Regions from separate parts of the Geobacillus sp. 47C-IIb genome, predicted to be linked through region 2. Evidence: predicted binding sites of a transcription regulator. Region 2 holds the regulator's gene; each other region holds the start of a gene.
The links. Region 2 encodes CtsR, which represses protease genes until heat stress. Its sites were predicted from a motif close to ATGGTCAATAAAGGTCAAACA; they were not measured.
Positions count from the first base shown of each region.

Region 1 (4,209 bases), 880 kb from region 2:
ACAACAGCACCGTATGATTCAGCAGCAACAAAACGGTCAGCACGATCCCGCCTAAAAGCGCCCCCCTCTTTACCGCCCGTTCGTTTGTTGCCTCACAGGCGACAGGGACGAGTACGGCTTGAGCCATTGCCAAATTAAACGCCGCATACGAAAACGGCGACAATACCGCCTTCAAAGAATAGTCCGCCGCTACCATGTCCGGGCGGCACAGCTCCCCGGCCATCACCGTCTTAATGAAGACGACCACACTGAACAACATGATCATCGGCACCACAAACACATTGATGCCAAATAGGCCTTTGCGGTCAAATAACATAATGACAAACGCCAAAACGAGGGTCAGCGCAACACCTGTCTGCCGCGCCCAGCCAAGCTGTTCTTCAAACACCGCCCCCGCTCCGGCGATCATCACCGCCGTCACCCCAGCGAGCATGACCGTCATGACAAGCGTCACGAACGGACTTACCATCCTCCCGAATAAATACCGGTTCAGTTCATCGTACGATGACGCCCCGATACGGCGTGCCATCACCATCAGGCGCATGCCGCCCCATGTAAACAAGAGGCCACTCACGGCTACACCGACTGTCCCTACTGCTCCGTACTGGGTGAAAAATTCGATAATTTCCCGGCCGGTCGCAAACCCCGCACCAATGACCGTACCGATATAGACAGCGGCGATTTGCCAAGCCTCCAACCATTCCTTCCCATGCATTGTCTGCCCTCTCCTTCTCTCTTGTCCGCTGTTTATTGCTATATATATGTCTAACGTGGACAAGAAAGACGAAAGGGAAGAAAAAAGGATGCCTTTCTTTGGCATCCTTCATCAGTTGACGGTCACTTGTTTCACTTGATGTTCATGCAGTGCGCTTGCTTCGACGTGCACTTTTACCGAGTACGTCCCTTTGTTCGCAAACGTGGCCACTGCCTCATATTCGCCATTTCCTTTTTCGCTCGCATCGATAAATTCGTGCTTATTCTCCGCCTGCCAAATTTCAAAACGAACGGTGGCGTTCGTGAGCGCCTTTCCATCTTTCGTGATCCGAACCCCTAACGTCACCGGCTTTCCAGCTTCGAACGAATGGGAAGATAATGACATGGAAACATCACTGCCGTGATGATGGCCTTCTTCCTTATTTGCTTGATCATCAGAGCTTGACCCTGCAGCTGAGGCCTGTTCCGGATTCCCAACCACGATATCTTGTTTCGGCATATTATGCATGTCACGAGCTGTCACATGGGCAACAACAGAATACGTTCCCGCTTCCGTGAACGTTTTCGTCACCGAATAACGCCCATTGCCATCATGCTTCGCTTCCAGCATTTCCCGATCGCCATTCCCATGTTTCCATACTTCAAATTTCACTTCGCTTGCATCCTCGACTTTTTCGCCGCCATATGTCACCACACAGGCGAGCTTCGTCGGCTTGTTCACATCGATGTGATCCGGCACATCCATTTTCACTTCAAGCATCGCCGGCGTTTCCGCTTGTTCGTTGTTGTTCGAGCAAGCTGCGATGATGATAGCGGTAAGCACCGCGACCATCACGAAAAACAGACGTCTTCTCATTCTCATCCTTCTCCTTCTTTCATAGCTTTATAAATAGTATAAACAGGTCTCCCCATCTCCCCCGCTGCAAGCGCCAGCCACAAGCACCTTCTACTTTTTTCTGTTTTTCACTTTATCATAGTTTTATCGCACCTACATTAGTATTCACCATTTTTTCAAAAACATTTCATCATGATAACAATTTTTTTGTAAAAAATACTTGAAAGTCAAAAAAGGTCAAAGTATAATAAAATCAGAAAGTCAAAGAAAGTCAAAGTCAAACCGTAAAAAAGGAGGTATGCCTTATGCGTTGTCAAGCATGCCAACAACGGGAAGCAACAGTGTTTGTCAACTTACAATGGAACGGTGAGAAAAAACAACTTCATCTTTGCCATACATGCTATGAAAAGCAAAAACAACAATTGTCGATTCCGATAAACTTCGGCTTTTCGCCGTTTTCATTCGATGACTGGTTCACCGACCACTTTGCGACGGCCAACGCTCAAGCAGTCGGACCAGAAACAGCAGCCAAACGTCCGCAGCGCCACGGCGGTGGATTTTTGGATCAATTCGGCCGCAACTTGACACAAATGGCTAAGGCGGGCTTGATTGACCCAGTCATCGGCCGCGACAAAGAAATCGCACGTGTCATTGAAATTTTAAACCGCCGCAACAAAAACAACCCGGTTTTGATCGGAGAGCCGGGCGTCGGAAAAACAGCCATCGTCGAAGGGCTTGCTCTGAAGATTGGCGAAGGGCAAGTGCCAGAAAAACTGTTGAACAAAGAAGTGTACTTGCTTGATGTTGCATCGCTCGTCGCCAACACCGGCATCCGCGGTCAATTTGAAGAGCGGATGAAACGGCTCATCACCGAACTGCAAGAGCGGAAAAACATCATCTTGTTCATCGACGAAATTCATCTGCTCGTCGGTGCCGGCGCTGCCGAAGGGTCGATGGACGCCGGCAACATTTTGAAGCCGGCGCTCGCCCGTGGTGAGCTGCAAGTCGTCGGGGCGACAACATTGAAAGAATACCGGCAAATTGAAAAAGACGCCGCCCTTGAGCGCCGTTTCCAACCGGTCATCGTCCACGAGCCGACCGTTGACGAAGCAATTGCCATCTTAAGAGGCATCCAGCCAAAATACGAACAATTCCATCATGTCCGCTATACGGATGAAGCGATCGAAGCGTGCGTCAAACTTGCGCACCGCTATATCCAAGACCGCTTCCTCCCGGATAAGGCGATCGATTTGCTTGATGAAGCCGGCTCGAAAGCGAACTTGCGTCTCGGACCGACCGATGAGAAACAATTGCAAGAGCGGTTGATGCAAATCGCGAAAGAAAAGGATCAAGCAGCTAAAGAAGAAAACTATGAACTGGCGGCAAAACTGCGCGATGAAGAGCTGAAGCTTGAGAAACAACTCGAACAAGGCGTCACCCAAGAGCACCCTGTTGTGGATGTCGCCGACATCGAGCGGATCATCGCTGACAAAACAGGCATCCCGGTCGGCAAGCTGCAAGCTGATGAAAAAGAAAAAATGAAACATCTTGAAGACAATTTGGCGAAAAAAGTGATCGGCCAAGCAGAAGCAGTGAAAAAAGTCGCCAAAGCGATTCGTCGCAGCCGCGCCGGCTTGAAAGCGAAACACCGCCCAGTCGGTTCGTTCTTGTTCGTCGGTCCGACCGGCGTCGGGAAAACGGAGCTTGCCAAAACGCTCGCCGAGGAGCTGTTCGGCACAAAAGATAGCATGATACGCCTTGATATGAGTGAATACATGGAAAAACATTCGGTCTCAAAACTGATCGGCTCGCCGCCAGGCTATGTCGGCTTTGAAGAAGCCGGCCAGCTGACGGAGAAAGTGCGCCGCAATCCATACAGCATCATCTTGCTTGACGAGATTGAAAAAGCGCACCCGGATGTTCAGCACATCTTCCTGCAAATTTTAGAAGACGGCCGCTTGACCGACAGTCAAGGCCGCACCGTCAGCTTCAAAGACACAGTCATCATCGCAACAAGCAACGCTGGTGTAACCGACAAAAAAATCACCGTCGGCTTTGAAAAACAAAGCGGTGGCGCTTCAAGCATTCTCGACTCTCTGAGCGCCTACTTCAAGCCGGAATTCTTAAACCGCTTCGACGCCATTATCGAGTTCAAGCCGCTTGAAAAAGCGCATTTGCTTCAAATTGTCGACTTGATGCTCGATGACGTCAAAACAGCGATGCGCGAACAAGGCATCGAACTCAAAGTGACCGAAGCGGCGAAAGAAAAACTGGCCGAACTCGGCTATCATCCAGCCTTCGGCGCCCGTCCGCTCCGCCGCGTCATTCAAGAACATGTCGAAGACAACATCGCTGACTGCCTGCTTGACGCGAACCAACCGGTGCACACGATCCGCGTCGACGTCAACGACGGCGCCATTGTAGCGCAAATCGCATCATAACCATCTTGTGAACACCGTCTCACCTCGTTTTCAAGGTGAGACGGTTTTTTGCACATTACATCTATAAAAATTGTAGTCAACTACCTCTTCTTCACTCCTAAAAGGTTTTGAATTGAGGGATTGTGTACCCAACCTTCATACGCTCCGCCACAGCATAACCGTGATGCGTTCGTTTTGCTTAAAAATATCGAATGCTCTCTCGTTCCATCAGCAAATAGT
Region 1 covers NZ_CP061473.1:2,906,407-2,910,615, reverse strand. The annotation lists gene IC804_RS14710 (YkvI family membrane protein) at 1-715, opposite strand, end outside; gene IC804_RS14705 (FixH family protein) at 827-1,570, opposite strand; gene IC804_RS14700 (ATP-dependent Clp protease ATP-binding subunit) at 1,855-3,990, shown strand.
Region 1: IC804_RS14700 (ATP-dependent Clp protease ATP-binding subunit) is a predicted target of CtsR. The motif match lies at 1,773-1,793, and genes of this name have one in related genera.

Region 2 (4,209 bases):
CTAAGCGTGAAGCCCCCCTCAAGATGAGATTTCCCATCGCGTTAGGCGAGTAAGATCCCTCGAAGATGACGAGGTCGATAGGTCCGAGGTGGAAGCGTGGCGACACGTGGAGCTGACGGATACTAATCGATCGAGGGCTTAACCTAGAAAAGTGGCGGCCGGAGCTAGACAGTACGAAAAGCGGAGGCTTCTTCCCACTAAACGGTTATCTAGTTTTGAGGGAATGATCCCACAACTTCATATTGCCTAGTGGTGATAGCGGAGAGGAAACACCCGTTCCCATCCCGAACACGGAAGTTAAGCTCTCCAGCGCCGATGGTAGTTGGGGCCAGCGCCCCTGCAAGAGTAGGTCGCTGCTAGGCCAAACAAAAAGCACGTCTTTTTCATTAGGAAAAAAGGCGTGCTTTTTCGTTTATCAGCTGCCTGATGTTTCGTCAGCCAAAAAAACGGATATTCTATAGTTAGTTTGACTTCTCCGGTAACTCTTGCAATTTTTCGTAATACATTATATAGTAAAAACAAGGTCAAATATAGTCAAAGTCAACAAGAAGGCGATGATGCCGGTTTCTCCCTATAGGTCTTCTAGTACAAGATGGCAGCTGGTTTCATCGCTAAGCAGGTTGATTGTGAGGAAGGTGGGAGGTAGAGTGCCAAACATTTCCGACATTATTGAGCAATATTTAAAGCAAGTACTCAATATGAGCGACCAAGATATCGTTGAAATTAAACGGAGCGAGATTGCGAATAAATTTCAATGTGTCCCATCGCAAATTAACTATGTCATTAATACGAGGTTTACTCTTGAGAGAGGGTATATCGTCGAGAGTAAGCGCGGTGGCGGCGGGTATATCCGCATTATGAAAGTGAAGACGAAAAGTGAGGCTCATCTTATTGACCAACTGCTTGAGCTCGTTGGCCATCGCATTAGCCAATCGAATGCTGAAGATGTAGTAAAACGTCTTGTTGAAGAAAAGGTAATTTCGGAGCGGGAAGCGAAAATAATGTTAAGCGTGATGGATCGCTCTGTCTTATACATTGGCTTGCCTGAGCGTGATGAATTGCGGGCGCGCATGTTAAAGGCGATGTTGACGTCGCTGAAGTATAAGTAGGGGAGGGGGAAGCGTTGATTTGCCAAGAATGCAAGCAGCGACCAGCAACGATGCACTTTACGAAAATTGTCAACGGTGAAAAAACGGAATTCCATCTTTGTGAACAATGCTCCAAAGAGCATGGCCACATGTTTATGCTCTACGGTAATGATGACTTTTCGCTCAATAACTTGTTAGCAGGACTGCTCAATTTTCAAGCTCCAATGAAAGAGATGACGGCCAATGCGTTTCCAAATCCCGATTTGCTTCAATGTGAGACATGCAAAATGACGTATCATCAGTTCACGCAAATCGGACGATTCGGCTGCGCTGACTGTTACCGGACGTTTGCCCGCTACTTGCCGCCGATTTTGAAACGGCTTCATAGCGGAAATAACGCCCATTCAGGGAAAATTCCGAAGCGGAAAGGCGGCGTTCTCCATTTACGCAAGCAACTTGCTGTGCTGAAGCAAAAGCTCCAAGAGCTAGTCGCCCGTGAGGAATTTGAACGGGCAGCCGAAGTGCGCGACCAAATCCGCTCTTTAGAGGATGAACTTCGCCAACGCGGAGAGGGGGATATGTAGCGGTATGTCGTTTGAGAAGTTTTTCAATACGGCGGTCAGCGCTTGGATGAGCCAAGAAGGACCCGATTCGGACATTGTTTTGAGCAGTCGCATCCGGTTAGCTCGCAATATTGTTGATTTCCGCTTTCCAACGCTGTTTAGCAGCGAGGAGGCAATGCAAATCGTTGCTCTGTTTGAGCGGACGTTTGCCTACCGTTCATACGGGGGGGCAGGCCGTTTTGAGCTGTTGAAAATGTCGGAGCTTCAACCGATTGAAAAACGGGTATTAGTAGAAAAGCACTTAATTAGCCCACATTTGGCGGAAGACTCTCCATTTGGTGCCTGTCTGCTCTCAGAAAATGAGGAAATTAGCATTATGATCAATGAAGAGGATCATATCCGCATCCAATGCTTATTTCCAGGGCTGCAGCTTGCTGAGGCGCTTGAGGCGGCGAGCGAATTGGACGACTGGATTGAAGGACATGTCAACTATGCTTTCGATGAGCGGCTTGGTTACTTAACAAGTTGCCCTACAAATGTTGGGACAGGACTTCGGGCGTCTGTGATGATGCATCTTCCGGCGCTCGTATTGACTCAACAGATCAACCGCATTATCCCTGCCATCAATCAGCTCGGGCTTGTCGTCCGTGGGACATACGGGGAAGGAAGCGAGGCGTTGGGTAATATTTTCCAGATTTCTAACCAGCTCACGCTTGGAAAGTCGGAGGAGGACATTATCGCTGATTTGCATACGATCGTCCAACAGCTGATTGCCCAAGAAAGAGCGGCCCGTCAGGCATTAGTGAAAACTTTGGGCATACAATTAGAAGACAAGGTGTTCCGCTCATACGGCATATTGGCTAACTGCCGCGTCATCGAGTCGAAAGAAGCGGCGCAATGTTTGTCAGATGTGCGTTTAGGGATCGATTTAGGATATATCAAAAACGTCTCGCGCAACATCTTAAATGAGCTAATGATTTTGACGCAGCCAGGTTTTTTACAGCAATATGCTGGTGGGGCACTCCGCCCCGAGGAACGGGATGTCCGCCGGGCGGCATTAATTCGGGAACGCTTAAAGATGGAAGAACGAAGAAAGATGGAGGGTGATGAACGATGATGTTCGGCAGATTTACGGAACGGGCGCAAAAGGTATTGGCGTTGGCACAGGAAGAAGCCATTCGCCTTGGCCATAACAATATTGGCACAGAGCACATTTTGCTCGGGTTGATCCGCGAAGGAGAAGGAATCGCCGCTAAAGCGCTTATGGCGCTTGGCCTTGGTCCAGATAAAATTCAGAAAGAAGTGGAATCGCTCATTGGCCGCGGGAACGAGGTATCACATACGATTCACTACACACCGCGGGCGAAGAAAGTGATCGAGCTGTCAATGGATGAAGCGCGGAAGCTCGGTCATTCGTACGTCGGCACGGAACATATTTTGCTTGGATTGATCCGCGAGGGCGAAGGAGTGGCCGCCCGCGTGTTAAACAACTTAGGGGTGAGCTTGAACAAGGCGCGCCAACAAGTATTGCAGCTGCTCGGCAGCAATGAATCAGTATCGGGCCATGGTGGTGGAGGTGCCTCGCATGTAAACACGCCGACGCTTGACAGCCTCGCCCGTGATTTAACGGCGATCGCCCGTGAAGGGCGGCTTGATCCGGTCATTGGCCGGAGCAAAGAAATCCAGCGCGTTATTGAAGTGTTGAGCCGACGGACGAAAAACAACCCGGTGCTGATCGGTGAACCGGGTGTCGGGAAAACAGCGATCGCCGAAGGATTGGCTCAACAAATTGTCAATAACGAGGTGCCGGAAACGTTGCGCGACAAGCGGGTCATGACGCTCGATATGGGTACAGTTGTGGCCGGGACGAAATACCGTGGCGAGTTTGAGGATCGGTTGAAAAAAGTGATGGATGAGATTCGCCAAGCAGGCAACATCATTTTGTTCATCGATGAGCTCCATACGCTAATCGGCGCTGGCGGAGCCGAAGGAGCGATCGATGCATCGAACATTTTAAAACCAGCGTTGGCACGTGGCGAACTGCAATGCATTGGAGCGACGACGCTTGATGAGTATCGGAAATATATCGAGAAAGATGCCGCGCTTGAGCGCCGTTTCCAGCCGATTCATGTCGATGAGCCAACTGTGGAAGAATCGATCCAAATTTTAAAAGGGCTGCGCGACCGTTATGAAGCGCACCATCGCGTCTCGATTTCCGATGAGGCGATCGTGCAGGCGGTCAAACTGTCGGACCGTTACATTACCGACCGTTTTCTGCCGGATAAAGCGATCGACTTAATTGATGAAGCTTGCTCAAAAGTGCGCCTCCGCTCGTTCACGGCGCCGCCGAAACTGAAAGAGCTGGAGCAAAAGCTCGAGGAAGTGCGGAAAGAAAAAGACGCGGCCGTACAAAGCCAAGAGTTTGAAAAAGCAGCCTCGTTGCGTGATATGGAACAACGGTTGCGCGAAGAGCTCGAGGAAACAAAACGGGCATGGAAAGAAAAGCAAGGTCAAGAAAATTCTGAGGTGACAGTTGAAGATATTGCTGCAGTTGTCTC
Region 2 covers NZ_CP061473.1:2,025,260-2,029,468, forward strand. The annotation lists rRNA gene IC804_RS10275 (23S ribosomal RNA) at 1-146, shown strand, start outside; rRNA gene rrf (5S ribosomal RNA) at 246-362, shown strand; gene ctsR (transcriptional regulator CtsR) at 648-1,109, shown strand; gene IC804_RS10290 (protein-arginine kinase activator protein McsA) at 1,124-1,672, shown strand; gene IC804_RS10295 (protein-arginine kinase McsB) at 1,677-2,768, shown strand; gene clpC (ATP-dependent protease ATP-binding subunit ClpC) at 2,765-4,209, shown strand, end outside.

Region 3 (4,209 bases), 570 kb from region 2:
CACCGAGGCTGACGCCGAGTTGTTTCGCAAGCGTCTTCCACGCTTTTTCGGCAAAGGCGACAAAATGATGGCGAACGATCGTCTCCGCCAACTCATCACGCTCCGGCCGGCGCTCAAGCTGCAGAAGGAGACACTCGGCCAAATCACGCGCACCGACTCCCGGTGGGTCAAGCGATTGCACAAAACGCAGCGCACGTTCGACCTCTTGCTCCGATACGGAGAATCGCGCTGCCAACTCGGCAAGCGGTACGCGCAAATAGCCATCTTCATCTAGCGCAGCGATCAGATGACGAACCATGCGCTCTTCCTTCGCCGGCAGCATCAATCCCGGAAGTTGGGCAAGCAAGTGGCCAGCAAGCGTCTCCGTCCGGCCGCTGATATTTTCGAGCCATTGCTTCCGATCTTTGTCCGTTCGGCTTGTTCTCCGCCGCATCCGACCGCGGCGGATTTCTAAAAATGGGTTTTCAAGCGACTGTTCGTATAAAAACGCTTCCAAATCAAGTGCCGAATATTGCAGCAGTTCAATCGCCTGCACAAGCTCCTTCGTCAGCGACAACTGCAGCCGCTGCTCTTGCCATAACTCCGCCCTCATCGTCACGCCCCCTTTCTTTATATTGTACACGACAGTGACGATGGGGGGTAGGAGAAATTTTTGACGGCCGCCCGCAGGCAAAACAAAAGCACCCGAGGACTCGGATGCTTTCATTCCTCTTTTCGTTGAACACGGATATGCCTAAAAGGCCACCTTTCATACTTGAGCAGAGAGCAAAACGCGCTCTCCTTAGGTCTCATGCTCATGCCTAGGTGAAACGCTCATGGGTCTTTTCTATGAACATGTACGTACGTTGGATGCCACGTTCATGCTCGGGCCGAAGACAACATCTTTTCTGTGCCCCCACCACTTAATCCACCTTATGGTTTGATTGAAGTGGGAGCTTCTCAGATAATCCCGTCTATGAAAAATGTATGACACAGGGATTTGGGGGCAGATCTTTTGTTACAATATCATTCAAACGTGCAAAACCGAAAAAGACACTTCGTTTACCGCTCCACAACCATTCCGCGGCATCACGGCAACAGCTTGGCAAATGAAAAACGGTTGCTGACGCAACCGTTTTGTTGAGACGCCCTCGGCAGGATTCGAACCCACGCTAAGAGAACCGGAATCTCTCGTGCTATCCACTACACTACGAGGGCATGTTATGTTGTTGTTTTTTCTGCTTCGTTCCGTCGCATGTTCTATTATAGCAGGATCAAAAAAAAATGCAAGAGGAAAAATACAATAAAAAAAGAGGAAAAATTGGATGGCTATTCCCTGCTGTTGGCGTTCCTATCTTTTATCGCGATCGCCAACAAAGGAAGCGAGGGAAACCTTGGTTTAAAAACTGAAAAAGCGGTTATGATGAAAAGAGGGATGTTCGCTGTTGTTCGCGAATATATATAGGTGAATGGGAGAAGGCGTTTTGTTTGACCTTCATTGACCATTCATGTATGATTAAGGCGTACATAGGGACCCTTATAGTGGAAAAGGAGGCGTTTTGCATGTATTTAATCCCGACTGTCATTGAACAGACCAACCGCGGGGAGCGGGCGTATGACATTTATTCACGGTTGTTGAAAGACCGGATTATTTTCCTCGGCAGCCCAATCGATGATCAAGTGGCGAACTCGATCGTGTCACAGCTGTTGTTCTTGGCCGCTGAAGATCCGGAAAAAGACATTTCTCTCTACATTAACAGCCCGGGCGGCTCGATCACAGCGGGCTTAGCGATTTACGACACGATGCAATTCATTAAACCGGACGTGTCGACGATTTGCATCGGCATGGCCGCGTCGATGGGAGCGTTTTTGTTAGCAGCGGGAGCGAAAGGAAAACGGTTTGCGCTTCCGAACAGCGAAGTGATGATTCACCAACCGCTCGGCGGTGCCCAAGGGCAAGCGACAGAAATCGAAATCGCAGCGAAACGCATCTTGTTCTTGCGTGACAAATTAAACCGCATTTTGGCGGAAAATACTGGCCAGCCGATCGAAGTAATCGAGCGCGATACGGATCGCGACAACTTTATGACGGCGCAAAAAGCGCAAGAATACGGCATTATTGACCGCGTGCTGACACGCTTGGAAGATAAGTAAACGCAAAAGGCTGCTTCCGTTACGAACGGAGCAGCCTTTTTTCTTGTTTGCCTTCCTCCGGTGAAACTTTCCACATCACCCGTACAAGCGCGCCTCTCATTTTTCTTTTTGTACATAGGCGGCAAGCTTTTCGACCGCTTCCTGTGCATCCGGACCGTCGGCGATCAACGTGATGACAGCCCCATGGCCGATCGCTAGGCTCATCAAGCCCATAATGCTTTTCGCGTTCACCCGCTTGCCGTCTTTCTCTAAAAAGACGTCCGCCGAAAAACGGTTCGCCTCTTGGACGAACAACGCCGCCGGGCGCGCTTGCAGTCCGGTTTTTAGTTTCACTTCAACTTGTTTTTCGACCATTCTCCATCTCCCCCTTACAGCGATTTATGGAAATCGACCGGCTTTCCGGCTCTCAGCCGTTCAGCAATTTCGTCAATTTTGCGCAGGCGGTGGTTGATGCCGGATTTGCTGATTTTTCCACCTGCGACCATCTCACCAAGTTCCTTTAAGGTGACATCTTGATGCTCGATGCGGAGTTTGGCAATTTCCCGCAGTTTCGCCGGCAGTGAATCAAGGCCGATCGTTTCATCGATGTAGCGGATGTTTTCCACTTGGCGGAGCGCGGCGCCGATCGTTTTGTTCAAATTGGCCGTTTCACAGTTGACGAGCCGATTGACCGAGTTGCGCATATCGCGGACGATACGAATATCTTCAAAGCGAAGCAGCGCTTGGTGGGCGCCGATAATGTTTAAAAACTCCGCGATTTTTTCCGCCTCTTTTAAATACGTAATAAACCCCTTTTTCCGTTCCAACGTTTTGGCATTTAAAAAAAAGTGACTGTTCATTAATTCACATAACGACCGATTATGTTCCTCATACAAAGAAAAAATCTCTAAATGGTACGAGGACGTCTCCGGGTTGTTGACCGAACCGCCCGCCAAAAATGCGCCTCGCAAATACGAACGCTTACAGCACTTTTTCTTGATGAGCTCCGGAGAAATATCGTGAACGAACGAAAAATCACCGTTCCAAATATAAAGCTCCCGAAGCAATGAGGCCGCACCGTCAGTAATGCGGACGATATAAACGTTATTTTTCTTTAAACGCATCTTTTTGCGGACAAACAGCTCAACGGCGACATCATATCCTTTTCGGAGCAACATATAAATACGCCGGGCAATCGCCGCGTTTTCTGTCTGAACATCGACTGTCATCCGCCCGCCGGAAAACGACAGCGAACCGTTCATACGCAACAGCGCCGACAGTTCCGCCCGCAGACAACAGTGCTTCACTTCTAGATTGGTGAGTTCTTTTTTCGTTTCTGACGCAAAAGACACGATCGCTTCACCTCCATTCGTTCCCCGCATCGGCCGGTTGGAGGTGTCTGAACCTCGGCGCGGCCATCTGTCGCCTCCTCACTCCGGTGCTTCATCACAATATCTTGCCCCGAGCCGCCCGGCGTCTGCCTAGCGGCGGGGAAGCAGCCCAAGAAGAAGGGAGGCGACTTTCGTTGTATTATGACGAATGACCCCATCATCATACGTAACGATGTTGTCATGAATCACTTGGACGCCAAGTCCGCTGCTATCGTCACGCACCGGCTCGGCCCGCTCCTCCTCGTAGCGGCGGCGGATCGCTTCCGGAATCGCCCCGTTGTTGACGATCACTGCATCTAAAAACGGGCAGCCAAGGTGGCTGTGAAGCGCCTTCACATGATCACTCACCGTATAGTGAGGCGTCTCGCCAGCCTGGGTCATAATGTTGCATATATATACTTTTTTCGCTTTCGCCTTGCATACTTCCTGCCCGATTTTTGGCACGAGCAAATTTGGCAAAATGCTCGTATATAGACTTCCCGGTGCGATGACGATCAAATCGGCGCAGCGGATGGCGTCAATCGTTTCCGGCAGCGGTTCAATATCTTCCGGAGTTAAAAACACCCTCTGAATCTTTTTTCCCGTATTCGGAATTTTGGACTCGCCGGAAACAATCGAACCATCTTCCATTTCAGCATGAAGCACGACACTTTTGTTCGCCGCTGGCAGCACTTGACCGTGCACGTTCAGCACTTTGCTCATTTCG
Region 3 covers NZ_CP061473.1:1,452,036-1,456,244, forward strand. The annotation lists gene rpoN (RNA polymerase factor sigma-54) at 1-592, opposite strand, end outside; tRNA gene IC804_RS07495 (tRNA-Arg) at 1,126-1,197, opposite strand; gene clpP (ATP-dependent Clp endopeptidase proteolytic subunit ClpP) at 1,543-2,133, shown strand; gene IC804_RS07505 (HPr family phosphocarrier protein) at 2,230-2,487, opposite strand; gene whiA (DNA-binding protein WhiA) at 2,502-3,464, opposite strand; gene yvcK (gluconeogenesis factor YvcK family protein) at 3,594-4,209, opposite strand, start outside.
Region 3: clpP (ATP-dependent Clp endopeptidase proteolytic subunit ClpP) is a predicted target of CtsR. The motif match lies at 1,465-1,485, and genes of this name have one in related genera.